Regions from separate parts of the Desulforamulus ruminis DSM 2154 genome, predicted to be linked through region 2. Evidence: riboswitches for the same ligand, from Rfam matches in the RefSeq annotation. Region 2 holds a riboswitch; the other holds the start of a gene.
The links. A riboswitch is a leader RNA that binds a small molecule or an ion and turns the genes downstream of it on or off. The one in region 2 is predicted to bind FMN.
Positions count from the first base shown of each region.

Region 1: it holds a riboswitch for FMN, as region 2 does, so the genes downstream of both, ribD (bifunctional diaminohydroxyphosphoribosylaminopyrimidine deaminase/5-amino-6-(5-phosphoribosylamino)uracil reductase RibD) here and ribB (3,4-dihydroxy-2-butanone-4-phosphate synthase) in region 2, are expected to answer to the same signal.

Region 1 covers NC_015589.1:1,723,034-1,738,631, forward strand. The annotation lists gene DESRU_RS08645 (tripartite tricarboxylate transporter TctB family protein) at 231-728, shown strand; gene DESRU_RS08650 (tripartite tricarboxylate transporter permease) at 780-2,276, shown strand; gene DESRU_RS08655 (tripartite tricarboxylate transporter substrate binding protein) at 2,300-3,295, shown strand; gene DESRU_RS08660 (TerC family protein) at 3,384-4,073, shown strand; gene DESRU_RS08665 (UxaA family hydrolase) at 4,803-5,081, shown strand; gene DESRU_RS08670 (UxaA family hydrolase) at 5,090-6,250, shown strand; gene DESRU_RS08675 (tripartite tricarboxylate transporter substrate binding protein) at 6,391-7,377, shown strand; gene DESRU_RS20805 (hypothetical protein) at 7,452-7,595, opposite strand; gene pduL (phosphate propanoyltransferase) at 8,118-8,765, shown strand; gene DESRU_RS08685 (acetate/propionate family kinase) at 8,822-10,009, shown strand; FMN riboswitch at 10,446-10,573, shown strand; gene ribD (bifunctional diaminohydroxyphosphoribosylaminopyrimidine deaminase/5-amino-6-(5-phosphoribosylamino)uracil reductase RibD) at 10,670-11,812, shown strand; gene DESRU_RS08695 (riboflavin synthase) at 11,797-12,447, shown strand; gene DESRU_RS08700 (bifunctional 3,4-dihydroxy-2-butanone-4-phosphate synthase/GTP cyclohydrolase II) at 12,463-13,689, shown strand; gene ribH (6,7-dimethyl-8-ribityllumazine synthase) at 13,727-14,194, shown strand; gene rpmB (50S ribosomal protein L28) at 14,372-14,560, opposite strand; gene recG (ATP-dependent DNA helicase RecG) at 14,799-15,598, shown strand, end outside.
Region 2 covers NC_015589.1:2,799,584-2,815,181, forward strand. The annotation lists gene DESRU_RS13795 (hypothetical protein) at 1-36, opposite strand, end outside; gene DESRU_RS13800 (hypothetical protein) at 224-613, shown strand; gene DESRU_RS13805 (ferritin family protein) at 690-1,007, opposite strand; gene DESRU_RS13815 (response regulator) at 1,769-2,137, shown strand; gene DESRU_RS13820 (LysE family translocator) at 2,173-2,808, opposite strand; gene DESRU_RS20920 (hypothetical protein) at 2,991-3,134, shown strand; gene DESRU_RS13825 (nitroreductase family protein) at 3,200-3,709, opposite strand; gene ribB (3,4-dihydroxy-2-butanone-4-phosphate synthase) at 3,833-4,474, opposite strand; FMN riboswitch at 4,591-4,738, opposite strand; gene DESRU_RS21530 (hypothetical protein) at 5,009-5,140, shown strand; gene DESRU_RS13835 (methyl-accepting chemotaxis protein) at 5,227-6,057, opposite strand; gene DESRU_RS13840 (stalk domain-containing protein) at 6,211-7,080, opposite strand; gene DESRU_RS13845 (DUF6544 family protein) at 7,317-8,168, shown strand; gene DESRU_RS13850 (IS110 family RNA-guided transposase) at 8,551-9,729, opposite strand; gene speE (polyamine aminopropyltransferase) at 10,028-10,858, shown strand; gene DESRU_RS13860 (ABC transporter ATP-binding protein) at 10,924-11,631, opposite strand; gene DESRU_RS13865 (ABC transporter ATP-binding protein) at 11,624-12,415, opposite strand; gene DESRU_RS13870 (branched-chain amino acid ABC transporter permease) at 12,408-13,481, opposite strand; gene DESRU_RS13875 (branched-chain amino acid ABC transporter permease) at 13,485-14,378, opposite strand; gene DESRU_RS13880 (ABC transporter substrate-binding protein) at 14,463-15,598, opposite strand, start outside.

The DNA.
Region 1 (15,598 bases), 1.1 Mb from region 2:
GACTTTAGATTAAGTGCAAAAATAAGCTTAGATAAATTAATTAATCTTCCTTAACATGCCTTTTCTTACAAGAATATTTGCTTTAAAAAATTTTGTCTGAAAGTTAATATTAAATATGACAAACAATCCTTCCATTTTACATTCTTTTTATTTATCAGGTAACTGGTATAAATCACCTTTTTCCCATGCTTTCCTTATTTAATATCCATTTAAAATCGGGAGGTGAAAAGATGACTTCTGAAGGAAATGAAGTGACAAATGCACCCTTGTGGAAGAAGACAGATTTTATAGTCGGCCTTTTCTTTCTCGTGTTTTCGGTTTTTGTACTGGTTGAATCCAGCCAGATGCCTAAAACCATGCCGGGGGCCGGGTTTGGCCCTGGTGTAATGCCTTACTGGTTGGGTTGGGGTATTGCGGGATTAAGTGTTATTCTAATGGTTCAGGCGTTTCTGAATAAAAAGGGTGGTTCCGGCGAAGGTCTCTTTAAGTTTTCGGAAATATTTAGTGTAGGGCTTATGTTTGTTACCCTTTTTATTTACCTAGGTTTGATGAATACCATTGGTTTTGGACTTGACACCCTGTTGTTAGTGACCTTTGTTGCCAGAAGACTAGGTAATTATGCATGGTGGAAATGCGCCCTTTTGGGATTAATTACAAGTGTGGTAACCGTCTACCTATTCCGGGTATTACTGGATATGCCTTTGCCCGTCGGTTTCCTGGGCTTCTAGATTTAGCATAACAAAATTCGATTGTGAGGTGAAACCGTGGAAAGCTTTACCATGCTATTAAATGGTTTTGCAACGGCTTTAACTCCGGAGAATCTGCTTTTTGCATTCTTTGGCTGTCTTTTGGGAACGTTAATTGGAGTATTACCGGGCCTTGGCCCCACCTCCGGGATTGCGATCCTGCTTCCCCTAACAACAATCTTACCTCCCGTGCCGGCCATTATTATGTTGTCGGGCCTATACTACGGAGCCATGTACGGTGGATCGACAACCGCCATCTTGGTAAATATCCCCGGAGAAGTGGCTTCTGTGCCGACGTCTCTGGATGGATATAAAATGGCCAGGAATGGACAAGCAGGGCCGGCCCTGGCCACAGCGGCCATCTCCTCCTTCGTGGCAGGGACACTGAGTTTGCTCGGCTTGTCTTTCTTTGCACCCACTCTGGCCGGTTTTGCGCTGGATTTTGGTCCGCCGGAATATTTTGCCCTAATGATCCTGGCTTTAAGTGTAGTGGTGAACCTGACCGGTAAATCCTTGGTCAAGGGCTTGCTTTCAGGGTTAATCGGTTTCTTGATTTCTACCATCGGGATGGACCCTGTGAGCGGATATGGCCGTTTTGACTTTGGCAGTATCTCCCTAATGTCCGGTATCGACTTTATTAGTGTAATTATCGGTCTGTTTGCTGTAGGAGAAATCCTGTCCAATGTGGAGCAAGCGGGAGTTCAAGTTTTCAAGACCAAATTGGATCGGTTATATCTCAACTTTAAAGAAATTATTATGTTGTTACCAACTATGATCCGGTCCACTGTAATTGGCTTTTTCATGGGTCTGTTACCGGGTTGCAGCCCTGGGGTAACTGCTTTTGTGGCCTATGATGTAGAAAAGCGGGTATCTAAAAACCCAGAAAACTTTGGGAAGGGGGAGATCAAAGGGGTGGCCGCGCCCGAAGGAGCCAACAATGCCACGACCAGTGGCGGTTTTGTTCCCTTATTTTCCTTCGGTATTCCTTCCGGTCCGGCTCTGGCAGTTTTATTAGGCGGTTTCATGATGTACGGCTTACAACCGGGGCCAACCTTGTTTGAAAAGAACGGAGATTTCGTTTGGGCAATTATCGCGTCCATGTACATCGGCAACGTAATGTTATTGGTACTGAATCTGCCTCTGGTAGGTTTGTGGGCTAAGCTGGTACGGGTTCCTTACCCTGTGTTAGCGCCCATGGTACTGATATTCTCTTTCCTCGGTGCCTATAGTGTACGGTTTAAGATGTTTGACGTAGGCGTTGCCATCCTGTTTGGCCTGCTGGGTTGGATTATGAAAAAGGTAGAAATTCCAACAACGCCATTGATTCTATGCTTAATCTTAGCCAGTATGTTTGAAACCTCCTTGAAACAGTCCTTAAGTATGTCTAACGGAGATCTTACAATCTTGTTTACCAGACCCATTTCAGCGGTATTAATTGCCGTAGCTCTGGCTCTGGTGGCCGGATCGCTCTACACTCGGATTAAACACCCTGAAAAAGCTCAGGCAGCTCTGGCTGAAGAATCAGAATAAGCTACCAAAATGGAGGTATGTGTATGAAAAAGAAAAACTGGGTGCGTATTTTAACCGTAGTTCTGGCATTAAGCATGTTAAGTTTGGCAGGATGTGCCGGAAATAAAGGCGGGGAGCAAGAAGCCAAAAAAGTGGAATATCCCACCAAACCGGTAAACCTGATTATCGCCTTTAACGCCGGTGGATCCAGTGATGTTCAGGCTAGAATTGTAGAGAAATACTGGAAAAAATATTTTAACAACCAACCTTTGACCTTTGATTATCAGGTGGGAGCCGGCGGTAAAGTTGGTTTTACCGAGATTACCAAAGCTAAGCCGGATGGCTATACCATTGGTGGAATTAACATTCCCCACATTAACCTTCAGGCTATGAGCGCCCAGGCTACCTTTAATACCGATGACTTTGCTTATATTGCCCAGGTGGTTAATGACCCCACCTTGTTAGCGGTAAAAGCGGGCAGCCCCATTACCAATCTGGAGCAATTTGTGGCTGAAGCCAAGAAAAAAGGCGGCAAAATGACCATTGCTACTGTTGGTACTTTCACAGCCCACCACGTTGCAGCGCTGCAGATTATGGAAAAAATGGGTATTGAGCTTACCATCGTACCCTTCACCGGGGCTTCGGAACAAAACGTGGCTCTGATGGGAGGACACGTGGATGCCATGGTTGGCAACCTGAATGATGTAATGCGGGATCTGAGCAAGTTCCAGCTTCTTGCCATTGCTACCGAGGAACGTCATCCCTGGATTAAGGACGTTCCCACCTTTAAAGAGCAGAATATCGATTTTGTATCCGATATCCGTCGTGCATTTGCCGCTCCTAAGGATATTGATCCGGCCGTGTTGAAGATTCTTCGGGATGGATTTGAAAAGATCTGCAATGATCCCGAATATTTGAAGGATATGGAGAAAATCGGTCAGCCTGCGGAGTATCTGGGTGGCGAAGAACTAGAGAACTTGGTTAAACAATACAATGAAGAGGCCAAACCTCTGGTTGAAAAATATGAATTGAACAAATAGAAAATGTTTCTTACGGCTTACCCTTCAATAAGGTAAGCCGTACAACATCTTGCACACAGAAAGTTTATTTTAGGGAGGGGGATGATTCGTGGAGTTCTTTTCTTCCGAATTTCTTACTGCATTGCTAAGCATCATTGTGATTAACATTGTGTTAAGCGGGGATAATGCCGTTGTTATTGCCCTGGCCAGCCGCAAACTGCCGGTGGACCAACAAAAAAAGGCGGTTTTTTGGGGCAGCTTTGCAGCCATCGGTCTGCGGATTATTTTAACAACTGTTGCTGTGGTTCTTCTTAAATTGCCTTATGTTCAGGTCATTGGAGGAATCCTGCTGATTCCCATTGCAGTAAAATTACTGGTAGGGGAAGAGGAGGAAGAGGCCTGCAAAGAGGCGGATTGCTTACGAGACGCCATTCAAACCATTGTTGTAGCCGATCTTCTTATGAGTCTGGACAATGTTCTGGCCGTAGCCGGGGTGGCCAAAGGAAATATACCCTTGCTGATCATCGGTTTGGCCATCAGTATACCCATTATCATCTTTGGAAGCCAGATTGTAATGATGTTAATGAAACGGTTTAAAATTATTGTTTACCTCGGAGCCGGATTGCTTGGTTATACTTCCGGGGAGATGATTACCGGCGACAGGCATGTTAGCGCTTTGCTTCATGGTTCTGTAAGCTTTTTACACTGGCTGATTCCTGTGGCACTGACCGCCTTTGTTATTGTAATGGGGATTTGGTTGAACAAACGGCAGGCTGCCTCCCAGGAAGGACATTGTTAGCTTTAGCTATTCACGGCTCAAAAAGCAGCGACTCTTTTTACGCTTAGATTTTAGGGCTGCTTCAATAAGAAGGATCAAAGGTATTTTCTGTATCAGAAAATACCTTTGACTGCGTGGTGGAATGAAGTTACCGGCAATACCAATTTTCAGGCTGCTTAATCAAAACATAATTGTCCTATACCGACGTTAGGCATTAGGGTATAAGAGAAAGGGGGAATGACCTCCTTTATGAAAAGTGTGAGTTGCTATACAGCCCTAAACCACAAATAAAAGGTTTAGGGCTGTATTAATCATCTAGAAAAGACGGAACTCCCTTAGCGCTAAAGTATAATCCCTAAATCCCTTGTATTTTTGATCAGCCATTTTATTAAATAGAAGAATATTAACGATCCAAGGATTTCAAAAAGGTGATTTTTGGCTAATCCGAATTATTTAGAAAACATCTCAAATCACAATTAAAACAAAGATAAAGGAAGATTATTACTTGTACAAAGTCCTTTATATGACATTACTGGCTTGACGAGATTGGGTAGATAAAAGTAAAATTAATGGTAATACCTCATACCTATTACGTCACTCCTATCTGGGTATAAATCGTAAGGGCATGTGATTCATTTTTTAATATAAAGTTTGTACAGCGTCCTTAGGATAGTGCTTGATTTTGTCGGAGATAAGAAAGATTATCTCCAACAAAATGAATAATAAAAAGAGCAAAAAGGAGGAGTTAAGTTGATTAAGTTCCTAGTACACGACCTGGCAGACATGGTTGGTGTAGCCGTAGCCGACATTAAAGCCGGCGAAGCAGTCACCGGGAAAGTTCAGGACTCGGACAAGACCATTGAGATTCAGTCTATCAGTGATATTCCCCTGGGCCACAAAATCGCCCTGAAAGATATCGCTGCCGGTGAAAGGGTAATCAAGTATCACGTGCCCATCGGTAAAACCGTACAGGCCATTAAAAAGGGTGAGCATGTGCACACCCATAATTTAAAAACGGAAAGGTGGTAAACCCAATCATGTCTATCCCCACTTTTTATGGCTATCGCCGGGAGAACGGCGCCGTAGGCTGCCGCAATCACGTCATTATTTTACCTGTGGACGATATTTCCAACGCTGCTTGTGAAGCGGTGGCCAAGCATGTCCAGGGCACCATGGCCCTGCCCCATCCCTACGGCCGTCTGCAGTTTGGTGAAGATTTGGAACTGCATTTCCGTACTTTGATCGGCACCGGCTGCAACCCCAACGTAGCGGCGGTCGTGGTCATCGGCATTGAACCCAACTGGACCAATCTGATTGTGGAAGGCATTGCTAAGACCGGCAAGCCGGTGGCGGGCTTCTCCATTGAGCGCAACGGGGATTTTAAAACCGTGGAGCAGGCTTCCTGGAAAGCCAAGGAATTCGTTCAGTATGCCACCGGACTGCAAAGAGTAGAATGCAGCATTGATGAGTTAACCATTTCCACCAAGTGCGGTGAGTCGGATACCACTTCCGGCCTGGCCGCCAATCCCTCCATCGGCCGTTTATACGACCGTTTGGATCCCATGGGCCTGACCTTGTTCTTCGGGGAAACTTCTGAAGTGACCGGCGGGGAGCATCTGGTCGCGGAGCGTTGCGCGACGCCGGAAATCAGGGAAGAGTTCATGAAGACCTGGACGGCTTACAACCAGTTCATTTTGGACCAGGGTGTGGATCTGTGCGGTACTCAGCCCACCCAGGGGAACATTGCCGGGGGTTTGACCACCATTGAGGAAAAAGCCCTGGGCAACATTCAGAAGATCGGTAAAGTGGCGAAAGTACAGGGTGTGCTGGCTCCGGCGGAAGCGCCCACGAAGAAAGGGCTGCACTTTATGGATACCTCCTCGGCAGCGGCGGAGTGCTTAACCCTGATGGCCGCCGCGGGAGCGGTATGCCACTTCTTCCCCACCGGCCAGGGGAACATTGTAGGGAACCCCATTCTGCCGGTGATTAAGGTATCGGCGAACCCCATTACGGTATCCACCATGTCGGAGCACATTGACGTAGACCTGAGCGGCATTCTGCGGGGCGAGATGGATCTGGACGGAGCGGCGGATGCGCTGATGGACATCATGATCCGTACTTTGAACGGCCGGATGACCAATGCGGAAACCCTGGGTCATAAGGAGTTTGTTTTGACCAAGTTGTATCGTTCCGCTTAATAAAATGAATGTAGCTTGTAATACGGGTAAAGGTGCTGGTTTATTCAGCACCTTTGCCTACGTCTGATTTAGCAGCTTATAAAATGATTACATAAGAGATCGTTTTAAAATTTTTATGGTTTCGATTGAGAGGGATATCCATGCGTAAGAATAATCTTTTTGCCCTACTGATGACAGTTCTTTTTTTATCTTCTTCCATGCTGGCAGGCTGCACCGGCCAAGGTAAAAATCAGGAAGAAAAGGGGACCGGCAGCTATCCTGAAAAACCCATAAACATGATTATTGCCTTTACGGCCGGAGGATCCAGCGATGCTCAGGCCCGAATCATGCAAAAGTATTGGAATAAATATGTTAAACAGCCATGGCTGTTTTCTTATAAAGCGGGTGATGGCGGCGCTATAGGCTTTGCGGAAATTGCCAAAGCATCTAAGGACGGCTACACCATTGGCGGCATTAACGTACCCCATATTGTGCTGCAACCCCTGCAGGGAGCGCAATACAAACCGGAAGAGTTCGCATATATTGCTCAGGTGGTAACAGATCCCCAGGTATTGGTTGTTAAAAAAGGCAGTAAATTTAAAAATGTAAATGAAGTGGTGGAATTTGCCAGGGCCAATCCTGGAAAATTAAAAGTAGGCATTGTGGGTACCTTTACCGGCTGTCACATAGCCCTGTTGGACTTCCAGGATAAAGCCGGCATCCAGGTTGATCAGGTGGTATATAAAGGGGCAACCGATCAAAATGTGGCTTTGCTGGGCGGCGAGCTGGACGTCATGATGGGCAATTACAACGATGTCATGCGCGGCTTGGATCAGATGACCATTCTAGGGATCGCTACTCCCGAGAGGTATAAGTCTTTACCGGAGGTTCCCACTTTAACCGAGCAGGGATATAATGTGGTATCCGACATCCGCCGCGGCTTTGTAGCTCCCAAAGGGATTCCCGAAGCAAACCTGACCTTCCTGCGGAAGGTTTTTAAGAAGATGGCCGCTGATCCGGACTATATTAAAGAGATGGAAGAGGCCGGTCAGCCTCAAGAATACCTGGACGGTCCTGCCTTTGAGAAATATGTAATGGAGCAGCAGAAACAGGCCGAGAGACTGTTAATGAAATTCCATCTTATATAAAGAATTTTTATAATCAATTTATAAAGGATAACGCAGTGAATCACTGCGTTATCCGGATCATTTTTCTTTAAACTTTACTCGGGGGCTTTCTGGGTTAATGGATGAACCTTTGCCTGAGGACCGGGCGTTTCAATATTTAAATCTTTTAAGGTAACCTGATTACCCCAATGCCAGAGGCAACCTTTAGAACCCGGCTTTTTATTTTTTTCATTACTCATCTTTTTTACCTCCTTTGTTTTCAATACCTTCATGCATATTTTTTCCCGAAAAGAAAGATATCATCGAACAATAGCCTAAAGAAATGATTGAAAGATTTAATAATAAAGCGGACTTATGAAAATATTTACCTTGGAAAAACTGTCTTATAAATGATCTTTTTCTTGGCGGGTAAAATTCAGAAAAGCAAGTCATGGAAGTGACTTGAAATAAACGGGGAAAGTCGTTAAAATTTATTTGAGTCAAGTACAAGACAAAATTTGAACAATCTCTTCAAATTGCATAAATTTTTGCCTGATGTTTCGTTGTTTTGTATTAATAATCCTGGACGCTGTATTACATTCAGGGGTTGGTATGACCATCATGCCTGAGTGGAAAAATATTTCTGTTTGAGTAACTTTGCAAAAACAAAACCTATAAAAAGTCCAAAAATCTTAAAATATGGGTTTTAAAATAATTGTATCCGGCAAAGTGATTTATGTAGCAAGGTTTTAACAAATTTAAAAAGAGGAAGTGGATAAATCATGTTAAAAGAAGATTCTCCAACCCAAGTGAATCCTGAAGAAATCACACCCATTCCTGTTACGGTAGGTATTTCAGCCCGCCATGTGCACCTTACCCGAGAAGATGTTGACACCTTATTTGGTCCCGGCTATGAATTGAAAAAGTTTAAAGAACTCTCCCAACCCGATCAGTATGCCTGTGAAGAAACGGTAACGGTGGTCGGTCCTAAGGGAGTGATTGAAAAGGTTCGCATCCTGGGACCGGAGCGGAAGCAAAGCCAAGTGGAACTGTCCATATCCGACTGTTTTAAACTGGGGATTAAGGCTCCCTTGCGGGATTCCGGCGACCTGTCCGGTTCTTCTTCCGTCACCCTGGTGGGACCGGTAGGTTCCGTTACTATAAAGGAAGGGGCCATTATTGCTGCCCGTCACATTCATATGCATACTTCCGATGCTGAAAAATATGGTCTTGAAGACAGGGATAGAATTTATGTTCGGGCCAAGGGGCCTAGAGGCATCATCTTTGGTGATGTTTTGGTTCGGGTAAGCGATAAATATAAACTGGAAATGCATGTGGACACCGATGAAGGTAACGCGGTGGGTCTCAGGAACGGGGATACGGTTTATGCTTATAAAATTCACGGTCATATCTCTGAACTGGTCAAGTAACATCGCCTTTTTCCAGCAAAGAATATCTTTGTGCTCACACTAAAGGAGGAAAAACGTTGCTCATTCTGGTCGTAAACTCTGGCAGTTCTTCAATTAAATACAAATTAATGGATATGGAGAGGGAAACGGTTCTTTTATCCGGCCTGGCGGAACGAATCGGCTTACATGGCTCCAAAGTCAAGCAAACTTCGGACACCGGAGAACTGGTGCTGGAACAGGATCTGCCTGATCATAAGGTAGCCATGGAAATTGTTCTAAGGTGTATTACTGATCCCCAATACGGAGCCATCAACGATGTTTCCAGCATCAAGGCCGTTGGTCACCGGATTGTCCACGGTGGAGAAAATTTCAAGAAATCCATGGTGGTTACCGATGAATTGATTCAGGGACTGGAGGAAATTGCCGACCTGGCTCCTTTACACACCATCCCTCACATTGTAACCATTAAGAGCTGCCGGGAACTGATCTCCCATGCTCCCCAGGTAACTGTATTTGATACTGCCTTTCACCAGACCATACCCAAATACGCCCATATGTATGGCGTTCCCTATGAGCTTTACCAGAAATACAAGATCCGCAGGTATGGATTTCACGGCACTTCCCACAAATATGTTTCCGGTCGGGCGGCAGAAATTTTAGGAAAGCCCCTAAATGAGTTAAAAATTGTGGTCTGCCATTTAGGCAACGGTTCCAGTATTACGGCGGTGGGGAACGGTGCTTCTATCGATACTTCCATGGGCTTTACACCGCTGGCGGGACTTCCCATGGGCTCCCGTACCGGCGATATGGATCCGGCTGTGGTTCCCTTTATTATGGAAAAGGAAAACCTCAATGTTAACGAAATCAATGATCTGATGAACAAGAAAAGCGGGGTACTGGGTGTATCGGGCGTCAGCAGTGATTTTCGGGATCTGGAAGAGGCGGCTGAAAAGGGTCACGAGCGGGCGGAGTTGGCTTTGAGCATGTTTGCTTACAGCATCATTAAATATGTTGGCGCCTATACGGCGGCACTGGGCGGTCTAGACCTGCTGGTTTTCACCGGCGGCATCGGTGAAAATTCAAAAGATATGCGGGCCAGAGTTTTAAAGGGCTTGGCTTATACCGGTCTGGAAGTGGACGAGGAAAACAACAATACCCGTGGCAAAGAAATCATTATCAGCAAGCCCGGGTCCAAAATTACGGCCATGGTGGTGCCTACCAACGAAGAGTTAATGATTGCCAGGGAAACAAAGGCTTTAGTTTAAAAGAAATCCCCATTGTATAAAAATGTAAGATAAAAATCATAAATTGTTATTAATAATGTAAGAACCCGGCTATATAATAATTTTAAGGGAGAAAGTACCGGCCGGGAGGTGAGAACCATGTTTATTAAACACTGGATGCTGCGGGAAACCGCCCACTGCAAAGAGGGTTGCACGAAATAGTCCGGGGCAAGACGGTAAACTGCCCAAAGAGGCTCACCTGTTCAGGTGAGCCCTTATTTTTTTGATTGCAGGATTCTCCTTCATTACATTTTATTAACCCGGGCTGAGCAAAATAAAGCAGTGGAATAAGGACAAAAATATACTGACCGTTAAGGGGATTGCGGGTTCTTTCGGCCCTGTGGGCTGCCTTAACCTGAAGAATTATCGGTTGACATACGAACAAACCCGGGAATATAATGATCTTAGTTTAATAAACAAAGACCTTCAGGGTTAGGTGCAATTCCTTACCGGCGGTATGGCTTTAGCCGAGCCCGCGAGCCCGCAAGGGCAGATCTGGTGAGATGCCAGAGCCGACAGTTAAAGTCTGGATGGGAGAAGGTGATTGATTTTGCCCGGCAAAAAACCAATTTTTTGTTGGGCCGTTCTCCTATTGTTTTTCTTACCCTGGGGTATCCCGGGGTTTAATTTTTTTAACAGGAGATGAAGCCGTTGGAAGCGGGTACTGACAGTCATTATATGCAAATGGCCCTGGAACTGGCTGCCAGAGCCAGGGGGCGCACCAGCCCCAATCCCCTGGTGGGGGCGGTTATTGTCAAGGAAGGGCAGGTTATTGGGAAAGGGTTTCATGCCAAAGCAGGGGGCGCCCATGCCGAAGTGGTTGCTCTGATGGAGGCCGGCGAACAGGCCCGGGATGCCACCCTATACGTCACCCTGGAGCCTTGCTGCCATTACGGGCGGACCGGTCCCTGCACGGAAGCGGTAATCAAGGCAGGCATTAAACGGGTGGTGGCGGCCATGACCGACCCCAATCCCTTGGTTGCCGGGAAGGGCCTGGAAGTTTTAAAAAAGGCCGGTGTGGAAGTAAAGGCCGGTGTCCTGGAACAGGAGGCAATGCACTTAAATGAGGCGTTTATCAAATATATTACCACTAAACGCCCCTTTGTAATTTTAAAGTCGGCCACCAGCCTGGACGGTAAAATTGCCACTGCCGGTGGTGAATCCCAGTGGATTACCGGAAAGGCGGCCCGGGAACAGGGGCATTGGCTGCGGGACAGGGTGGATGCCATCCTGGTAGGCGTCAATACCATTCTTGCCGATGACCCTTCTCTGACGACGCGGCTGCCTGAAGGAAGGGGAAAGGACCCCGTCCGCATTGTGGTAGACAGTTTGGCCCGGACTCCCACCGCAGCCAAGGTATTGCTGCAGGAATCCGCAGCCCATACCATGATTGCCACCACCGAAGCGGCTCCCGTTGAACGAAGGGCCAGTTTAATGGCGGCCGGGGCAGAAGTACTGGTTGTCCCGGGTCCGGGCCCCCGGGTGGATCTGGTGAAATTAATGGAATTACTGGGGGAAAAGCAAATAACCCAGATTTTAATTGAAGGGGGCGGGAAGTTAAACGGTTCCGCCCTGGCGGCAGGCATCGTAGACAAAGTGGTCTGGTTTATCGCCCCTAAGATTATTGGCGGGGATAGTGCTCCGGGAGCCATAAGGGGGGACGGGGTTCAGGCTCTTAAAGACGCAACCCAATTATACGATGTTTCTGTTCAGTGCCTGGAGGGAGACTTTGCTTTTACCGGATATACCTCAAAAAGGGGTGAGAGAATATCTTTACTGGAATAATTGAGGAGATTGGAACCATTAAGAATGTTTCTAGGGGATCCGACTCCGCCAAGCTGCATATCCTGGCTTCCAAAGTGCTGGAAGATGCCCGGGTGGGGGACAGTATCGCGGTGAATGGAGTTTGTCTGACGGCTACTACCTTTGGAGACGGGATATTTACAGCCGATGTAATGGCAGAGACCCTGGACAAGACCAATTTAAAGGAATTACGGCCGGGCAGCAGGGTAAACCTGGAAAGAGCCCTGCGCTTAGGGGACCGGCTGGGGGGGCACATGGTATCCGGCCATGTGGACGGCATCGGGACCATTGTGGGTCTGGAGAAACGAGATATTGCCACCCTGGTTATGGTTCAGGCGCCGGACCAGGTCATGAAATACATCATCAACAAAGGTTCCATTGCCATCGACGGCACCAGTCTTACGGTGGTAAGTTTCCAGCGGGACCGGTTTCAGGTTTCCTTGATCCCTCACACCGCCCATGCCACCGTGCTGGGCAGTAAAAAAGTCGGAGAGACTGTAAATCTTGAAGCGGATTTGTTGGGAAAATATATTGAACGTTTACTGCAGGGCCGGGGGGAACAAAGGGAAAATTCCCAACTGAACCTCCAGTTCTTGGCGGCCAACGGATTTTTATAAAGGAGGAAGACGGACGTGACATTTACGTTTAATACCATTGAAGAAGCCATTGAAGATATCCGGGCAGGGAAAATGGTGGTGGTGGTGGATGATGAGGACCGGGAAAACGAGGGGGATCTTATCATGGCCGCCGAGAAGGTGACCACCGAAGCGGTCAATTTCATGGCCACCCACGGGCGGGGGTTGATTTGTATGCCTATTTACGGGGAACGGCTGGATCAGTTGGCGCTGCCGGCGATGGTCAGCAATAATACCGACCCCCACGGCACCGCTTTTACCGTATCTGTGGATGCCAAGGAATGCTCCACCGGGATCTCCGCTGTTGAACGGGCCCTGACCATCCAGAAGATTATGGATCCGGACACACAGCCGGAAGATTTACGCCGTCCCGGACACATCTTTCCCCTCCGGGCGAAAGAGGGTGGAGTGCTGGTGCGCACCGGCCACACCGAGGCGTCGGTGGATTTGTCCCGCCTGGCGGGGCTAAAGCCTGCCGCTGTTATTTGCGAAATCATGAAGGACGACGGCACCATGGCCAGGGTGCCGGAATTGGTGGAATTTTGTAAAACCCATAATCTAAAGCTGATTACCATTGCCGATTTAATTAAATACCGCAGCCGCCACGAGAAATTTATTAAACGCGTTGATTCTGCCAAAATGCCCACCAAGTTTGGGGATTTTACAGCGGTGGCCTATGAAAGCCTGCTGGACGGCAAGGGGCATATCGCCATGGTGAAAGGGGATCTTTCCAGTGTGGAAGCCCCTTTGGTCCGGGTTCATTCGGAATGCTTAACCGGGGATGTTTTTGGTTCCTGCCGCTGCGACTGCGGGGATCAGTTGGCCAAAGCCATGCAGGCCATTGAAAAAGAGGGGACCGGTGTTTTGCTTTATATGCGTCAGGAGGGCAGGGGAATCGGCCTGTTAAATAAAATCAGAGCCTATAAGCTGCAGGATTTAGGCGCTGACACGGTGGAAGCCAACCTGGCCCTGGGTTTTCCCGCCGATCTCAGGGACTATGGAATTGGCGCACAAATTTTAGTTGATTTAGGGCTCAGCAAAATTCGCCTGTTAACCAATAATCCTCGGAAGATAGCAGGATTGGAAGGTCACGGTCTGGAAGTGGTGGACCGGGTGCCCATTGAAATCGCGGCGGGACAGGCCAACGCAAAATATTTAAGCACCAAGAAATGCAAACTAGGCCATTTGCTCACGGTAACAGATCAAAATAAAAAGACCAGTTAATAGGAGCATCTAAAACAGAAACAGGGGGATCGAGGATATGACAAAAGTATTTGAAGGACATTTAGTAGGGAACGGATTAAAATTTGGCATTGTGGTGGGGCGTTTCAATGAGTTTATCACCCATAAGCTGCTGGGCGGGGCTCTTGACGCCTTGAAGCGGCATGGCGTTGAAGAGGACGATATTGAAATCGCCTGGGTTCCGGGGGCCTTTGAGGTACCTCTGGTGGCCAAAAAGATGGCCGGCTTAAAGCGCTATGACGCGGTCATCTGCCTGGGAGCCATTATTCGCGGGGCAACACCGCACTTTGATTATGTTGCCGCCGAAGTTTCCAAAGGAGTGGCCAAGGTGGGTCTGGATTCCGATCTGCCGGTGGTCTTTGGCGTAATTACCGCGGATACCATTGAACAGGCCATTGAGCGGGCCGGCACCAAAGCCGGTAATAAAGGCTGGGATGCTGCCAATACCGCTCTGGAGATGGCCAATTTGTTAAAAGAATTAGCCTAAGGGGTGTTTCTTTGGGGGCCTGTTGCTAGTCTTATGCCGTATTCCTTGAGAGTCCTGTACAGGACCCTTAAGCATACCCCATAGTCTAACAACAGGACCTCAGAGGAATACGTTTTAGCTCTAACGACAAAAAAACGGCCCTTGGCCGTTTTTGTCGTTTTTATTTACGGGGTGTAACTAAATAGCACGCTGTACTTTTCCACTCCGGAGACAACGGGTGCAAACCATAATCCGTTTGGGGGAACCATCAATGATGGCCTTTACCCTTTGCAGGTTGGGAGACCAAGTCCGCTTTGTCCGAATATGGGAGTGGCTTAATTTAATGCCAACGGCAACACCTTTGCCGCAAACCTCGCATTTGGCCATTGTTACACCTCCTTTAGGGACACACCTTCTATGTCCATAAATCCTCTCACAAGCTCACTGAATTAGTATACCACAAATAAAGGTAAAATCAAACGGTATTTTACTTATGTTACTTTATGGAGAAATACTTCTCAGGAAAATAATGCCATGTTATAATGAGAACATATGTTTTTGTGCCTTTTAATCATTGATTAAAAAACTTTGGTTATAGGCGGACCTTCATGACCTGGATGAGGTGATGATTTTGCTGTTACAAAAACCGGTGCAGTTTCTCAAAGGAGTGGGACCCCAGCGGGCCAGACAGTTGGAGCGGATCGGTATTTTAAGCGTTGGGGATTTACTTTATCATTTTCCCCGGGAATACCAGGACCGGAGCAGCATTCGACCGGCCCACTCCTTTGCTCACGGGGATTTGGCCACCGTCCGGGGAACCGTCATTACCGGCCAGGAGACAAAACCCAGACGGGGGCTGACCCTCACAAAACTGGCTTTGGAAGAAGAGGCGGGAATTTTTTACGCCGTTTGGTTTAACCAACCCTATATCAAAAAGCAGTACCCTCCGGGGAAAAGATTGCTGCTTACCGGTAAAATGGACCGCAGTTTTGGGGTACCCCAGATCCAGGTGGCGGATCATGAAGTGCTGGAGGGTGATGAAAGCCTGCATAGCGGAAGAATTGTCCCCATTTATCCGGCTACCGAGAATATTAGCCAGCGTTTTTTTCGGAGCATGATTAAAGGATTTTTGGACGGAGTCGGAGCGAATCTGCCGGAGTTTTTACCGGATGAAATTCTGGACCGGTATCATCTGCCTTGTGTTGCCGAAGCGCTGGCGGAAATCCATTTCCCCACCAGCATGGAAGCCTGCCAGCGGGCCAGAAAGCGTTTTGTCCTGGAAGAGTTGTTTCTTTTTCAATTGGGGCTTTGCCTGCAGAAGGACCGCACCAACCGGCAGGAAAAAAGCCACCGCTATAAAAGTCGTAAGGTTGTAAAATCTTTTGCTGACATCCTGCCTTTCCAATTAACAGAGGCCCAAAAACG
Region 2 (15,598 bases):
TTGAAACATTGCTTCTTTTAGTTCCAGAGCATTCATTGATCCACTACTCCATTGCTATTAAATACAGGTGCTAAAAATAATATTGCTTATTATCATACCATTTTGGCGATATACTTTTTATTACTTTTTGCAACATTTTTAGATTTAAAGCAAAACCATGGAATAAGGTGTTGCATTGTCCAAAATTTGGGGTTAACATAATTAAAAACGGAGTGTAATCATCATGAGGAATTGTCCCCATGCAACCGGCGTCTGTGCTTGTGATGCCTTGAGAAGCAGCGGTTTTGCCCGTACTTCCGTATCGGTGCCTGAAAACTGGTGGAATAAGTATTGTGTCTCCGGCAGGTACTCTCAGTGCCCAAATCTTAAAGCAGCTCAGGACATGAAAGAAGAAAGGCGGCGCAGCACCGGAGCAAGGTTGGGCGAGAAGGAAAATTCCAAAGCCGCACCTAATTTAAATGCCTTAAAATTTAAACAGACGAAAAATAATAAAACTACCGCAGTCCATTCCCATGGCGGGGAGGCACCCCATTTCTGTGAAAAACCCTGGCGCTCTTCCGGTCTACGTTTTCGCATCATACGCTCATTATTTTATTTAAAACCCTGGAAATAAAGCAGTAAAAACCTGGCTGCCTCCTGCCTGATAAGGTTGAGGAAGCCAGGTTTTTTACTGCTTCTTTGGTGGCCTGCTAATATTTGTTCTTCTTTTGGCTTTCTTTAATCATTTCTTCCACTTCTTCGGCGCCTTCCTGGTAAAACTTTTCTTCATCCGGGGCCAGTTCTTTTAACAATCTTAAAAATTCGCCGGCATGGACCCGTTCCTCATCAGCAATATCTTTGAGTACTTCTTGGGTTAAGGTGTGGTCGGTGGATTCGGCCAACTGCATGTAAAGCTGCACCGCTTCATACTCCGCAGCCACTAAGAACCTTATGGCCCGGATTAATTCCCCTTGGGTCAGCTTTTGTTTGGCCGCAAAGCCCGCAAAGGGATTGCCAAAATCAGGCATGACGAAACAACTCCCCTCTGAATTGATCTGAAACTAATTCTTTAGCCTAGGCTATGACTTTACAGATCAAATGGATACTGAAACTGTTACTAAGATTCCACTTATCAATGGTTATTAAACATTAAAACTGTAAAAAATTGCATCCCTATTTTCGCTTCTGCCATTGCCCCCCCAAATCTTCCACGTATGATTGGTTTATTTACGAACAAAATTAGGGATCTCCGGAGGAACTTCAAAACCATCTCGGTAATTCCCATAAAAATTCCCTCTTGATACCATGGGGTTGGATAAATAAAATTTTTTCCTTCTTCTTGAATGATATAATAATTGCTGGTCTGCTTTTCCAGCATCTCCTTTATCTTTCTTCTGGCCCCTCTGCATTGCAGACGGTAATTGTAACAGGGATTTCCTTAAACCAGGAATTTTCCAGCGTCATAAACCCTCCTTTGAGTTTTTATATACGTGTTTTACCATCAGGATAAAAAATATAAAGTACCAGCAACCTTGTAACACACAGAACTTGACTTCCATATTATGGAGCAAAGAGGATTCCACGGCCCCAGATTAATCCGTCTCGGATTTTACCGTCAGGTGCTTGGGCGCCCTGGAAGTTCGATTTTGAAAAACCCCTGGCTGCGGCCAGGGGTTAGTATTTTAATATCTTTATTGACATAACAATATTGTCCCTTAACCATTGACATCCATTCCATTTGAAGGTTAACTTAATTTAACGCCATTAAATTTCTAATGGGGGTATAAAAATGCGTCACCGTTTTTTTATCGTGGATGATAGTTTATTACAAAGAACTTTTCTTAAAAGCATCCTTACCAGCCATAATCATGAGGTAGTGGGTGAAGCGACCAATGGTTCCGAGGCCATTGCCATGTATCCGGAGCTTCAACCGGACTTGGTTATTCTGGACATCAATCTGCCGGACATCACCGGGGTACAAGTTCTGAATGAAATTCTTTGTATTGACGGCAAAGCGAAAATCATTATGGTTACATCCATGGGGCAATCTGCCTATCTTAAAGAGTGTTTGCTTCTAGGTGCCCGGGATTTTGTAATTAAGCCGGTAGCAGAACACCGTTTATTAAAAAGCATTGAAGCGGTCATGGGCAGCTTATAGAAAGCCGACGGATACAGTATGATTGAGTCTCTCTATTATGATTCTTTGCTTAAAAACACTAGGCGGGCACCTAAGAAAGTATATATTCCGGCTTTAGCCCGATTGATCCAAAGAGCTGATTTTTCATGATTGAAGAGATATTTACCAAATCGATTGGCCAACAAGGCAACTGTCGTAAAAACAACCAAGGACTGCAGCATAAAAAGGACTCCCAGCAAGGCCATTTGTAATGCTACTGAACCTGCCCGGGGTGAAACAAATTGCGGCAGGAAGGCTAAAAAGAAGAGGCTGACCTTTGGATTCAAAAGATTCATGAAAATTCCACGGCGATACAGGGCAAAAAAAGTTTGCTGTGCAGAGGCGGAAAGAACCTCTTCCTTGCTGTTTCCTCTCTCCCTTAAGGCCTGCCAGGCAAGATAAAAAAGATACAAGGCCCCGGCAAACTTAACCACTTGAAAGGCTACCGCCGAATGATACAATACCGCCGCAATTCCCAAAGCCGCAGCCGTTGTATGCACAATCAGACCGGTACATAATCCAAGAGCTATAAAAATTCCGGTTTTTTGGCTTTTCGATATACTTTCAGTAATAACAAAAAGAATATCGGGGCCGGGCATCAGCGTAAGCAAGACAGATGCTCCGAGAAAATACAAAATATTCATTATATCCATGTAAGCAACCTCCCGGTAAAATCTATTGGCCTTATTTTATCGATCAATCAACGAAAATACAAGGTTGGGTAAAAGATTTATAAATCCCTTATAATTTAAGAAAGGAAATGGTCCAATTCCCAATATCTTTACCGTTTTTCTTTTATAGAAAAGTTAAAACTAAAGTCTAAGGAGGTGTTTGGATGCATTATTTTCATCGATATCATCACGGACATGCTGGAATTGGCTTATTCATGCTAACTTCCATCGGTCTAACCATCCCTTTCCTGTGTATCATGAAAAGAATCGCCAACTCCTTAGAAATTCTTGCTGAAAAGAGACCTTAGCAAGAAAAGTCACCCATTTCCGGGTGACTCTACATAATGTACCATGAAACGATAAACAGAGGAAATTACCAGCGTTCATATCTTACCAATTCGGACAAGGGCTTGCGGCTGGTGTGGGTGGGCGTGTCCACCGGATACCCCAATGGAGTGAAAGCAACTGGCTCAACCTCATCGGGTAGTCCCAAAATTTCACGGGCGGCATCCGGGTCAAAAGCAGCCACCCAACAAGTCCCAAGCCCAAGCTCTGTTGCCGCCAGAATTAAGTGATCCATAGCAATGGTTGCGTCAACCAGGCCATAGTTCTTTCCGTCTTTTCTGGACCAGGCCTGGGCAGGAATCACACAGATGCAAATTAATACCGGTGCCTCACTGAAAAAATTGCCTTTATAAATACGCTTTAACTCCTCTTTCCTGCCTTCTGTGTGAATTACAATCAACTGAAAAGGCTGCTTGTTTACGGCAGTGGGCGCAAGGCGTGCCGCCTCAAGAACCTGCTGCAGCGCCTCCGGGGGAACCGGATCGCTTTTATAAGCCCGGACACTGTATCTTTTTTGAATAAGCTCTTGAAAGTTCACATAAATCCCTCCCTGTCATTATTATATGAATTTCCAATTCCTTTTATCTGTAGGTCCTACAAAATCCTTAAACTGCAAAAATAACGATAAGAGAAATGCCGGAAAGACATTTCTCTTATCCTTTTATTCGTTCATTTCCCGATAACGGATTACATCCTCTACAGTAACCAGCGGCATATCATTTTTTTCGGAGAAGGCCAAAATTTCCGGTAAACGGGCCATGGTACCATCCGGGTTAGTAAGCTCACACAGTACACCGTAAGGTTTTAATCCGGCAAGCCGCATTAAATCAACATTGGCTTCGGTGTGGCCCGGACGTTCCAGCACCCCACCCGGCTTGGCTTTTAAAGGAAAGACGTGGCCGGGGCGCCGAAGGTCTTGGGGGCCTGCCTGATCGGCAACGGCCGCCTTTACCGTGGCAACCCGGTCAGCGGCCGACACTCCGGTAGTAACTCCCCGGGCGGCTTCAATGGAAACCGTAAAAGCCGTTTGAAAAGAACTGGTGTTGTTTTGAACCATCATGGGCAGTTCCAAAGCCCGAACTTTTTCCTCCGGCAGACAAAGACAGACAATCCCGCTGCCTTCACGAATCAACATGGCCATTTGACCAGTCGTCAGAGACTCCGCAGCAAAGAAAATATCCCCTTCGTTTTCCCGTTGTTCATCATCGGTTACCAGAACACCACGGCCCTGGCGCAGTGCGTCCAGAGCCCTCTCGACCCGCTCCTCCGGGTTACCAAATTGGGTTAGTAAAGTCTGATTCAAAGTAATACGCCTCCTATAGAATAGTCGGACCTACCAGAATCGGGGCAATGAGACAGGCAGCAAACACCAAGCAACACAAACATGCCTCAGGTTGACTGAGGTTTATAGGCTGACTGTCTTATCCTCTTCCATCCGGACTATACCGTCGGCACTGGCCTCTCACCAGTTCTGCTGACCCCTTCAAAAAAGAAGGGCGCTCGCGGGCTCCCCATTGATCATTGGGATACCGCCGGTGGGGACTCTCACCCCGCCCTGAGAATAAGTCACTTATTTTGTAGTATACTCCGGCATTACGGTTTGTCAACCATCCCTTTCGGAAACGCGGCAAAGCCTGTCAATATATATAAAAGCACGGATATTTGCTTATAGGAAAATATTTATAGGCCCGGCACAATGAGACCGGGCCTAAACGGAGAATATATTTGCCCTTAGGCAAATTTAGTATTTCCATGATGGGCTGTAACGATTCAATCAAAGCCTCCATATAATAACCATCGGGTAAAAAGGCTCGAATAAATTTTAGGGGGCTATACAATGGGCTTTGGATATGGTGGCTGTGATGATGGTTGTGGCGGTGGTTTGGGTAACATGTCTTTTATCATCTTTTTAATTCTTATTTTATTGTTATGCGGAGGCAGCTTTGGAGTTTGTCGATCCGAAGACTAATTACCGCCAGCCCCTGGGAGAACCTGCCCAGGGGCTGATTTTTGGGACAAAAAACCAATTTAATGAATAAAGGAAATAGAAATCCTTTATTTATTTAATCTTTCGGCAATATGATATAACTCTTTGGACATATAAACAATCTCATTAACTGAAGCGGAAATTTCCTCTACGGAAGCGGTTTGTTCTTCGGAAGCCGCAGCGATTTGGTGGATTTGACCGCTTAAATCGCCTATGGCCTCTTTGATGACGTTCAGCGTTTCCGCAATCTCCTTTACGGACCCGGTGGTCCTGGCCGCTAATTTACGAATTTCTTCCGCAACCACATTGAAACCCCGGCCCTGTTCCCCGGCCCGGGCCGCTTCAATGGCTGCATTCAAGCCCAGCAGATGCGTTTGAGCCGCCACCTCCTTAATTAAGTTCAGCACTGCATCGGTCTTTTGTACACTATGGTTAATGGAATCCGCCTGTCCGGACAAATTGGTCGCCGTGGCTGCCAACTGCTGGGAGGTAGCGGTTAAACCACCGGTAGTTTGTCCAATGACATCCAGCGATTCTTCCAATTTTCGGGCATTCTCCACCAGAATATCCTGGGTGGTGGTTGGTTGGAAAACACTTACACTGCCGATGACATTGCCTTCCGTATCATAGATGGGACAACCCAGACCCAAATAGGCCGTCCCGTAAAGGCTGGTATCACTGATTTTGGTTACAACACGTTTTTTCTCCTGAAGCACCCTCTCAGTCATGCTTCCCGGTTTAATGGGATCTCCGGCTTTTACACCGTGATCGAGAGAAGTACCCGGTTCGTAGTATTTAAAGGTTTCCAGATCACTTACAACCACTGCGTATTCTGATCCAAGTAATGTTTTAACACTTTTTAATAAATTAATCGCATTTGCCCAATTATATTCTGCCACAGACAGGCTCCTCTCTTTTATTTGTCGATTATTGTCTATAAGTTCTACTTTATGGAATATATTCCTGCAGGAATCCATTACAATCATAACCCTTCCATTCATCTCCGGCATAAAAAATACCGCCCTTAAAGAGGCGGTATCGCTCCTGCTCAATTACTGCGCCATGGTCATAATAATTTGATCCTCTGCAAAATAAACCTGAGCCCCCAAAATTTCTGCCACAGCCCGTACAGGTAACATGACCCGTCCCTGCTGTTCTTCCGGAGAAACATCCAGTGCCACGGTCTTGCCGTCGGAAATCATTTGTTTTTGGGCCACAAACAATTCAATGGTTTGAGATCCTTTATGAATGGTTACTTTCCCGTTGTCAAAAGCAATGGCTTCATCCTCTATACCAAAGGCGTTCAGTAAAAAACGAAGGGGTACAAAGGTTCTGCTGTCTTTAATATAAGGAACCGCGTCCATTACCTTGGCCTGGCCGTTATCATAATAAACCTGGGAGCCAACACTGAAAGCAACCGATTGATCCGAGGTTAAGCCAACAACCTCCCCAAGCTGTATTTTAAAGACGTCACTTCCGGGAAAAACCGAGGCCGTTTCATTGATGGCCTCCCCGGAAAGCTCCAGATACACCGGACCGTCCGGAACCGAACGATCCACCGTAAGCCGGATGCCGGAAATTTTAATGGTACTGGGCACACTGCTCTCACTTTTCACTTTCACTGCAATGTACTCTCTTCCCTCTGAATTAAAATCATTGTCGATGGAATCAATTTTCAAATCCCCGTCCGAAACCTCAACCACCGGCATAGAAGTAAAGGTAACCCCCTTGGGCAAAACAAAATCCAGGGTGCCCTTCTTTTTAAACACCTCTTCTTTTGTTTCCGTAACCTGGATATCCTCCACCTGTTGATTGGGCAGACCAATTTTTAAGCTGCTGGTGGCTCCAAAGGCGGCTACCGGCAAAAATACTCCAACGGCTAAAAAAATTATGGCTAAAAACCCTAAGGATTTTCGTCTCAAATGAAATCCCTCCCCGGCTGATAAAAATTTGCTTACCTAATTAGACGTTGGAGATGCAATATGGTTCCTTTTCTATTCCTTTTAAATTGACAACCGGGGAACACCCCAACTCTCCTCCAGCCACCCAATACTAATTAAAAATAATTTTTGTTTAATCATTGGGATTGTGGCATGATAACATTAGCAAATTACCCTCGGGTCAAGTTTTTCATAAGCATTGAAAAAGGAGTGATCCCATGGATCAGAAACTGATCTTTTTCCTTTTCTTGTTCTTGATCGTCCTTGTCTTAATCTATCAATCCCGGGGCATAAAAAGGATCTATAAACAAGAGGTTGTGCAGGGTTTAAATCGTATTAAAAGATCGGAAAACCTTATTGTAACTGAAAATGATAGCCGGCATTTGCCGGAACCGGTTCAAAAGTATCTTGCCTATGTGGGTGTGTACGGTAAAGAAAAAATACAAAATGTTCGAATTACCTTTGAGGGTGAAATGAAGATGGATCCTCAAAAAGATTGGCTTAAGATTAAAACCCAGCAATATAATTTTTTTGATGAATCTCCTACCCGCATGTTCCTGATCCAGGCCAAAATGTTCGGCCTGCCCATCGTCGGTCTGGATTCCTACAAGAACGGCAAGGGCAACATGCTGATTAAACTGGCATCTTTATTTACAGTGGCCGATGCCAAAGGCCCGGAAATGGATATCAGTGAAACGGTCACCTTGTTTAACGATATGTGTTTAATGGCGCCCGCCACCCTGATTGATAAAAGAATCCAATGGGAAACCGTGGATGCCTGGACGGCTAAAGGCACTTTTAACGATAACGGGTGCAAAGTATCTGCCTTATTATATTTTAATACCCGGGGAGAACTAACCAATTTTATTACCGACGATCGGTACTATACCACGGTAGGCCAATCCTATCAAAGAGTCAGATGGTCAACTCCGGTCAGAGATTACGCCGAGATCAACGGGGTAAAGCTTCCAACCTATGGGGAAGGCGTCTGGCATTTGGCAGCGGGGGACTATCCCTATGCCCGCTTCAACGTGAAAGAAGTTGAATATAACTGTTGGAACTTTAAATAAGCAGTTGCTCTTAAGGGTCCGGGTCCGGGTCCGGTTTCGTCTTTGCATAACAGAAGCAAAGTACACAAGCCGAGCCCTATTTTTTATCTCTAAAACATAAGTTTTTTTCAAAGGTCCCTATCCCGCTTAAAGAACTGGATAATTTGGTAAGCCGCAACCTTATAAGCGATACTAAATATATCAAAATATTTCACAATAAAATGGCATTTTGAGAACGATTTTATAAATGATATAATAACTAACGTTTTGGTACTTACTTTGAGGAGACCAACTATATGAAGTCAAGAGAAAAATAAGAGAAGGAAGTAAAAAAGTAGTAGCGAAAAAAGGCATGCTTAAGCAAACTGTCGGGATATCCGGCAGCAAAAAGAGAAAGGAATGGTTAGGCCTGAGGGATAAAAATGGAGTTGTTTTTAAGCAGACTGAAGATCACACGAACAAGTTTTTTGCCGACATGGCTCAAAGCGACAAATTGATGCTTACCCTCGGATTTTTTCTTCGCCATATAAGACTTGAAGGTGGGGTCGCGCATGGCAATAAGTCTAGCGGCGTTTATTAAAGCCCAGCGGAGATAAGAGGAACCGCGCTTGACCATCGGAGTGGAATTGGCGGAGAACTTACCGGACTGATAAGTAGAAGGGTCCAGACCGGCAAAAGCAAGGAGCTTAGCCGGAGTGGCAAAGCGAGTAATGTCGCCGACCTCGGCCAGGATGATGGCTCCAAGGGTATAAGATATGCCCGGTACCGTGAGAATGGGAGAATCAAGCGCCACCATAACCTCCCTGATACGGGCATCGATGGCAGAGATCTGAGTCTGGAGAAAACGGACGGTTTGAATCGTCTGGACCAGCTCGAAGCTGAGCGCAGGAGAGCAGGAACCGATAGAAACCTTGGCAAGCTCACGAATCTGGATCGCCTTCTCTCTGCCATACCTTCCTTGTGAGGCTTCTGCAAGGAGGCTCGTAAGGCGAGTCAAATGACATTGGGCGATGGCCTGAGCGGAGGGGAACTGGCTGAGGAGGGCAAGACAAGAATTCTGATGGATGGACCAGACGGCCGTATGAAGCTCCGGAAAGAGGATCGTAAGCTGCCGGTTATAGGACGTTTTCAGTTTAGAGCGTATAGAAAGCATACGAAACCGGTGCCGGGTTAGTGCTTTCAGCTCGGAGATATGATATGATGCGGGAGAATAGGGCTTGGTGTCATCGGAGAAGAGCATGGCAGCCAGGAATCTTGCATCCGACTTGTCGGTCTTGGTTTTTCTCAGAGTCTGTGCCTTACGGTATAGATTGACATGGAGGGGATTGAAGGTAGTGACTTCAAACCCCTGTCCAATGAGAAAGTTTGTGAGATTCGTGCTGAAATGGCCGGTGGATTCCAGCCCTATTTTTACGTTTAGAGATCCGGAAGCCGATTTTAAGGAAACGATGTTGCTTATCAGCGTCTCAAAACCGTTGCGGTCATTGGTAAAGGTGAAGTTTTCAAAGAGGGCGGAGCCATCGCGATTCAGGATGCAGCAGTCGTGTTTCCGGGACGCTACATCGATACCCACGTAGATCAAAGAATCATCTCCCATTGATTGATTTTGGCGCTGTGTGTCCACGCACTTCATGCTGAATGTATCCTTGTCCGATATGAAGCGTCCAATGCGCTATCCAACCGATAAACAAATGAGCATGAAGCTGTGGTTGTAGCCTCTAAGGTATAACCAGTCGGCCGTACCGCTGTAGGTGATCAAACCAATCCACAGCGCAGACAACATTTTAACCCATAATCGGGAGAAAGGTAATGGAGCCCTTTCCGGACTCCATTATACAAGGTGATTCAATGATTCGACAACATATTAAGGAGGGAATTGTATGCTGGACTTCTGGTTTACCGAAAATCACACCGATGATTACAAAGTATCCTGGCGCTTAAATAAGGTTTTATATCGTGAACAAACCCCCTACCAGGAAATTGCCATTGTGGAAGCCCCGGAACTGGGCCGCGCACTCCTTTTGGATAATGTTGTACAAACCACCACGAGATTTGAGTTTATTTATCATGAGATGATTGCTCACGTACCTTTAATGATTCATCCCCAACCGGAACGGGTACTGATTATCGGCGGCGGAGACGGGGGCGCAGCCCGGGAGATATTGAAACATCCTTCCGTAAAGTCCGTTGACTTGGTGGAGATTGATCAACGGGTCATCGAGGTTTGCAGGCAGTGGCTGCCTGAAATAAGCGGGGCTCTAAGTTCCAGCAAGATGAACCTTTTTTATACGGACGGACTGAAATATATTCAGGAATATCACTCCCATTACGATGTGGTTCTGGTGGACTGTACGGACCCCAGCGGTCCTTCCCTGGATCTCTTCACCAGGAATTTTTACCAGGATGTGTTCAAAGCTTTAAAAGAAGATGGCCTTATGGTTTCCCAAACCGGTTCTCCAACCTTTAGTTCTCATTTTAGAGAAGCAGTCCGCAGCATGGGGAAGGTTTTCCCCCTAACCAGACCTTATTTAACCTGTGAACCCAGTTATATTGCCGGTTTTTGGAGCTTTACCGTCGGTTCGAAAAAGTACGACTTGGCCAACATTGATCCGGACAGGATGTTGAATATACATACGAAATACTATACCCCGGAGATTCACCAGGCTGCCTTTGTATTACCCAAATATATTGAGCATTTGCTTTACAAATAAAGAAAAGGAAGATTTTTGCCGGCATTGGCAGAAATCTTCCTTTTTATGGTTTCTATGGATCAGCCCTAGGCCTTGCCCAGATAAGCCTTCCTCACCTCATCATTGGCCGCCAATTCTTTTCCCGGTCCTTCCAGAACAATATTGCCGGTTTCCAAGACATAACCGTAATCAGCCACCTGCAGGGCGGCTGTGGCATTCTGTTCAATTAAAAGAATGGTCATGCCGTCCTGATAAATGTCCCTGATGATCTTAAAAACCTCCTTCACCAGCAAAGGAGCCAGACCCAGGGAAGGCTCGTCCATCATGAGCAAAGTGGGCCTGGACATTAAGGCCCGGCCGATGGCCAGCATCTGCTGCTCCCCGCCGGAGAGGGTCCCCGCCGCCTGCCATTCCCGTTCCTTTAAACGGGGAAACATGGCATAAATTTTTTCAATGTCCTTTTTAATTTCTTCCTTATCCTTACGGGCAAAGGCACCCATATTTAAATTTTCCAAAACCGTTAGATTGGCAAAAATTCTTCGCCCTTCGGGAACCAGCGTAACGCCTTTCTTTACAATATCCACCGTCTTGGTTTTGGTTATCTCTTCACCCTGAAAAGTAATTTTACCACGGGTAATGGGTACCAGCCCGCTGATGGCCCGAAGGGTGGTGCTTTTACCCGCCCCGTTGGCTCCCACCAGGGTTACAATTTTATTGGCCGGCACTTCCAGGTGAATTCCCTTGAGGGCATGAATGCCGCCATAATAAACATGCAAATCTTCAATCTTAAGCAATTTCTTCCACCGCCCCAAGATAAGCTTCAATGACTTGCTGGTTATTTTGAATTTCTACCGGCGTCCCCCGGGCAATGGTTTCCCCGTGATCCAGCACCACAATCTGCTCACAGATGCCCATCACCACTTCCATGTGATGCTCGATCATTAATACCGTAAGGCCAAACTGATCTCTGATTTTGGCAATGAACTCCATCAATTCCAGGGACTCCTGGGGATTCATGCCGGCAGCCGGTTCGTCCAGCAGAATCATGGCCGGCTGGGTGGCCAGGGCTCTGGCAATTTCCAGCCGGCGCTGCTTGCCGTAGGATAAGGCGGTAGCCTTTTCCTGGGCCAGGTCGGCCAACTGAACCTGCTCCAGCAGATCCATGCATTCCTGAAACTGGCGTTTTCTGGCCCGGGTGTATCTAGGCAGCCCCAAAATAGCTTCAATGGGGTTGGCCTTTAAACGCACATGCTTACTTAACATAACATTTTCCAATACCGTCATACTGGAAAAAAGACGGATATTTTGAAAGGTGCGGGCAATGCCCCGGTCGGTAATTTGATTGGGCTTTAACCCGGTGATATCGCTGCCGTTAAAATGGACCTGGCCGCTGGTGGGTTTGTACACCCCGGTAATCATATTAAAGGCCGTGGTTTTGCCGGCCCCGTTGGGACCAATCAAGCCAACAATTTGTTTAGGCTGTATACTGAGGTTTAAATCGGATACCGCCCTTAACCCGCCAAACTGCATGGTGATATTGTCTGTTAATAATATGCTGTCCTGTACCGGATTACCCATCGGATCGAACCCCCTTTTCCTTACGGTTTCTACCAACGCCCAGTTTATCTAAAACCCAGTTCCAGTTAAACTCCCGGGTGCCCATCAGGCCCTGACGATAGAACAAAATGACCCCCAGCAAGAGCAGAGAAAAAATAACCATTCTCATGCCGGGAATCCCCGGTATCACCACTCCGAAGAAGTCCATGGGCTGTTCCACAAAACGCAGCACTTCCATCATTACCGTCACAACCACGGCGGCAATGACCGAGCCGGTAATGCTGCCCAGGCCTCCCAGAACAATAATCAATAAAATTTGGAAGGTAAATAAAAATCTGAACATAGTTGGATCAATAGACGTAATCAGGTGGCCCATCAAAGCCCCGGCAATACCGGCAAAGAAAGCCCCGATGGTAAAGGACATCAGCTTGTGTTTAAAAATATCAATGCCCATGGCCTCGGCGGCAATCTCATTATCCCGGATGGCTTTAAAGGCGTAACCCCAACTGCTGTTAATCAGTTGTTTTAAAATCCAGATGGTGCCAATAGCAAATCCCCAGTAAACCCACATGCTTTTAATGGCAGGGATGTTCTTTAAACCCAGGGAGCCGTTGGTTATGCTGATGGTATTGGTGAAGATGATGCGAATAATCTCCCCAAAACCCAAAGTGGCAATGGCCAAATAGTCATCCCTCAATCTCAAAGCGGGAAAACCAATGATAAATCCAAATAAGGCCGCCACCAAACCGGCTGCCAGAATGGCCGGCAGGACCGGCCAGTGCACTTGACCCAGGGGTGAAATAATGGGCTCCATATAATAAATGAGCTCTTTGCTGGCCGGCGACATGGTTAATACGGCGGAAACATAGGCGCCCACACACATAAAACCGGCGTGACCCAGGGAGAACATCCCGGTAAATCCCAGGACCAGGTTCATGCTAACGCCTAAAATAACAAAAATGGCTGCCAGGTTCAACACCCTGGCCTGAAAACTGTCCAGATACATTTGAGCAATAAAAATTAAAACACCGCTAAATACAATCAGTCCAATACTTAAAATTCTTTTGATACCCTGTCTGCTGTCCATGGGCTACACCTTCTCTACTACATTCTCACCCAGAATTCCGGTGGGCTTAAACAATAAGATAAAAATTAAAACAACAAAGGCAAAGGCGTCGCGGTAGCCTGACAATTCAGGCATGAAAGCCACCAGGAACACTTCACCCATCCCCAGAATAAATCCTCCCAGCATAGCTCCGGGAATACTGCCGATCCCCCCCATAACCGCTGCGATAAAGCATTTCAGCCCGGGAAAAACGCCCATTAAAGGATCAATCTGAGGGTATTGTAAACTCCACATAATCCCTCCGATCCCGGCCAGCCCGGAACCAACAATAAAGGTCGTGCTGATAACTTTATTAACATCAATGGCCATCAAACTGGCTGCCTCAAAATCTCTGGAAACAGCCCGCATGGCGGTGCCGGTTTTGGTCTTATTCACCAGATAGGTAACCGCCACCAACAGCAGAATGGTAACCACCGGAATAATCACGGTTAATGATAGGAAAGAAATGTCTCCTACATTTATGTTCCAAACCATGGATTCCGGCCGCGGGAAGGTTTTTGGCCGGGCCCCGATGGCCACAATGCCCAGGTTTTCCAAAAGAAAGGAAACACCGATGGCAGAAATTAAGACAGATATACGCGGTGCGTCCCGCAGGGGACGGTAAGCCACTTTCTCAATGCTCATCCCCAGTAAAGCCGTAAAGATTACGGCCAGGGCAAAGGCCAGCCACCAGGGTAAGGAAAAAAGTAAGATACCGTAAAAAGCCACATAGGCGGCTACCATTAATAAATCCGCATGGGCAAAGTTAATTAGACGCAGGATACCGTAAACCATGGTGTAGCCAATGGCAATCAGAGCATACAAGCTCCCCAAAGAAATACCGTTGGCCAGGTTTTGAAGAAACACTTCTCCAGTCATTGAAAATAGCCCCTTCCATCTAAACAGCATGAACTCCTCCCCCGCAAGCGGGAGAGGAGTCTGGTGACCTAGGTTGTACTTTCACTATTTAGGGTCAACTTTACCCTCGTAAACAAATTTGCCGCCTTCAACTTTTTTGATAATGGCCGTTTTGGTTGCATCCCCGTTTTGATCCAAAGTGATCAGACCGGTGGCTCCTTTAAAGTCTTTGGTGGCGGCCAGGGCATCCCGGATGGCCTTATGATCGGTGGAACCGGCTTTGCTAATGGCATCCAAGGCTAAAATATAAGCATCAAAGCCCAATGCGCCAAAAGCGTTGACCTGTTTATCCGGATAAGCCTTTTGGTACTCTTCCATAAACTTGGTGGACATATCGGTTACCGGATGTTCAGAATCAAAATGAGTGCTGAAATAAATATCCTGGGTGTTTTTCACGCTGTTCAGGAATTCTTCAGCCTCCCAGGTATCGCCGCCCAGAATGGGGCAGGTAATGCCCAACTCACGGGCCTTCTGAACCAGAATACCGCATTCCATGAAATTGCCGGGGGCAAAAATTACATCGGGATTTTTAGCTTTTACTGTGGTTAACTGGGAAGAAAAATCTTTATCGCCGCTGTTGTAGTTCACTTTGGCTACAATGGCCTCTTCATTCCCGGTCAGCTTCTTAAAGGATTTTTCAAAGTAATTATTTAAACCTACGGAATAGTCCTGCTGCACATCCTGAATGATGGCCGCAGTTTTGGCATTCAGTTTTTCAACGGCATAGTTTGCCATTACGGTTCCCTGGAAGGGATCAATGAAGCAGACCCGGAAATAATAGTCGTTATCCAGAGTAACTGCGGGATTGGTGGGAGAGCAGCCAATAACAGGAACTCCCGCATCTTTGGCAATGGGACCGCCGGCCATGGAAAGGGAACTGCTGTAGCTGCCGATAATTACGTCAACCTTCTCTTTACTGATCAGCCGCTCGACCGCATTGGCCGCTTCCTGTTTTTCGCTCTTATTATCAACAATGAACAATTCTACCTTTTTGCCGTTCACTTCAGGAAATAACTGATTCGCCAGTTTGATCCCTTCAACCGTCATCTGTCCGCCGGCAGCATTGGTGCCGGTAAGGGGTTCATAAACCCCGATTTTAATCACGTTGGATGCTTGGGAATTCGAGGCGTCTTTCTCCTCGCCACCGCCGCCGCATCCGGCCAGGGCCATCACCGCCACCA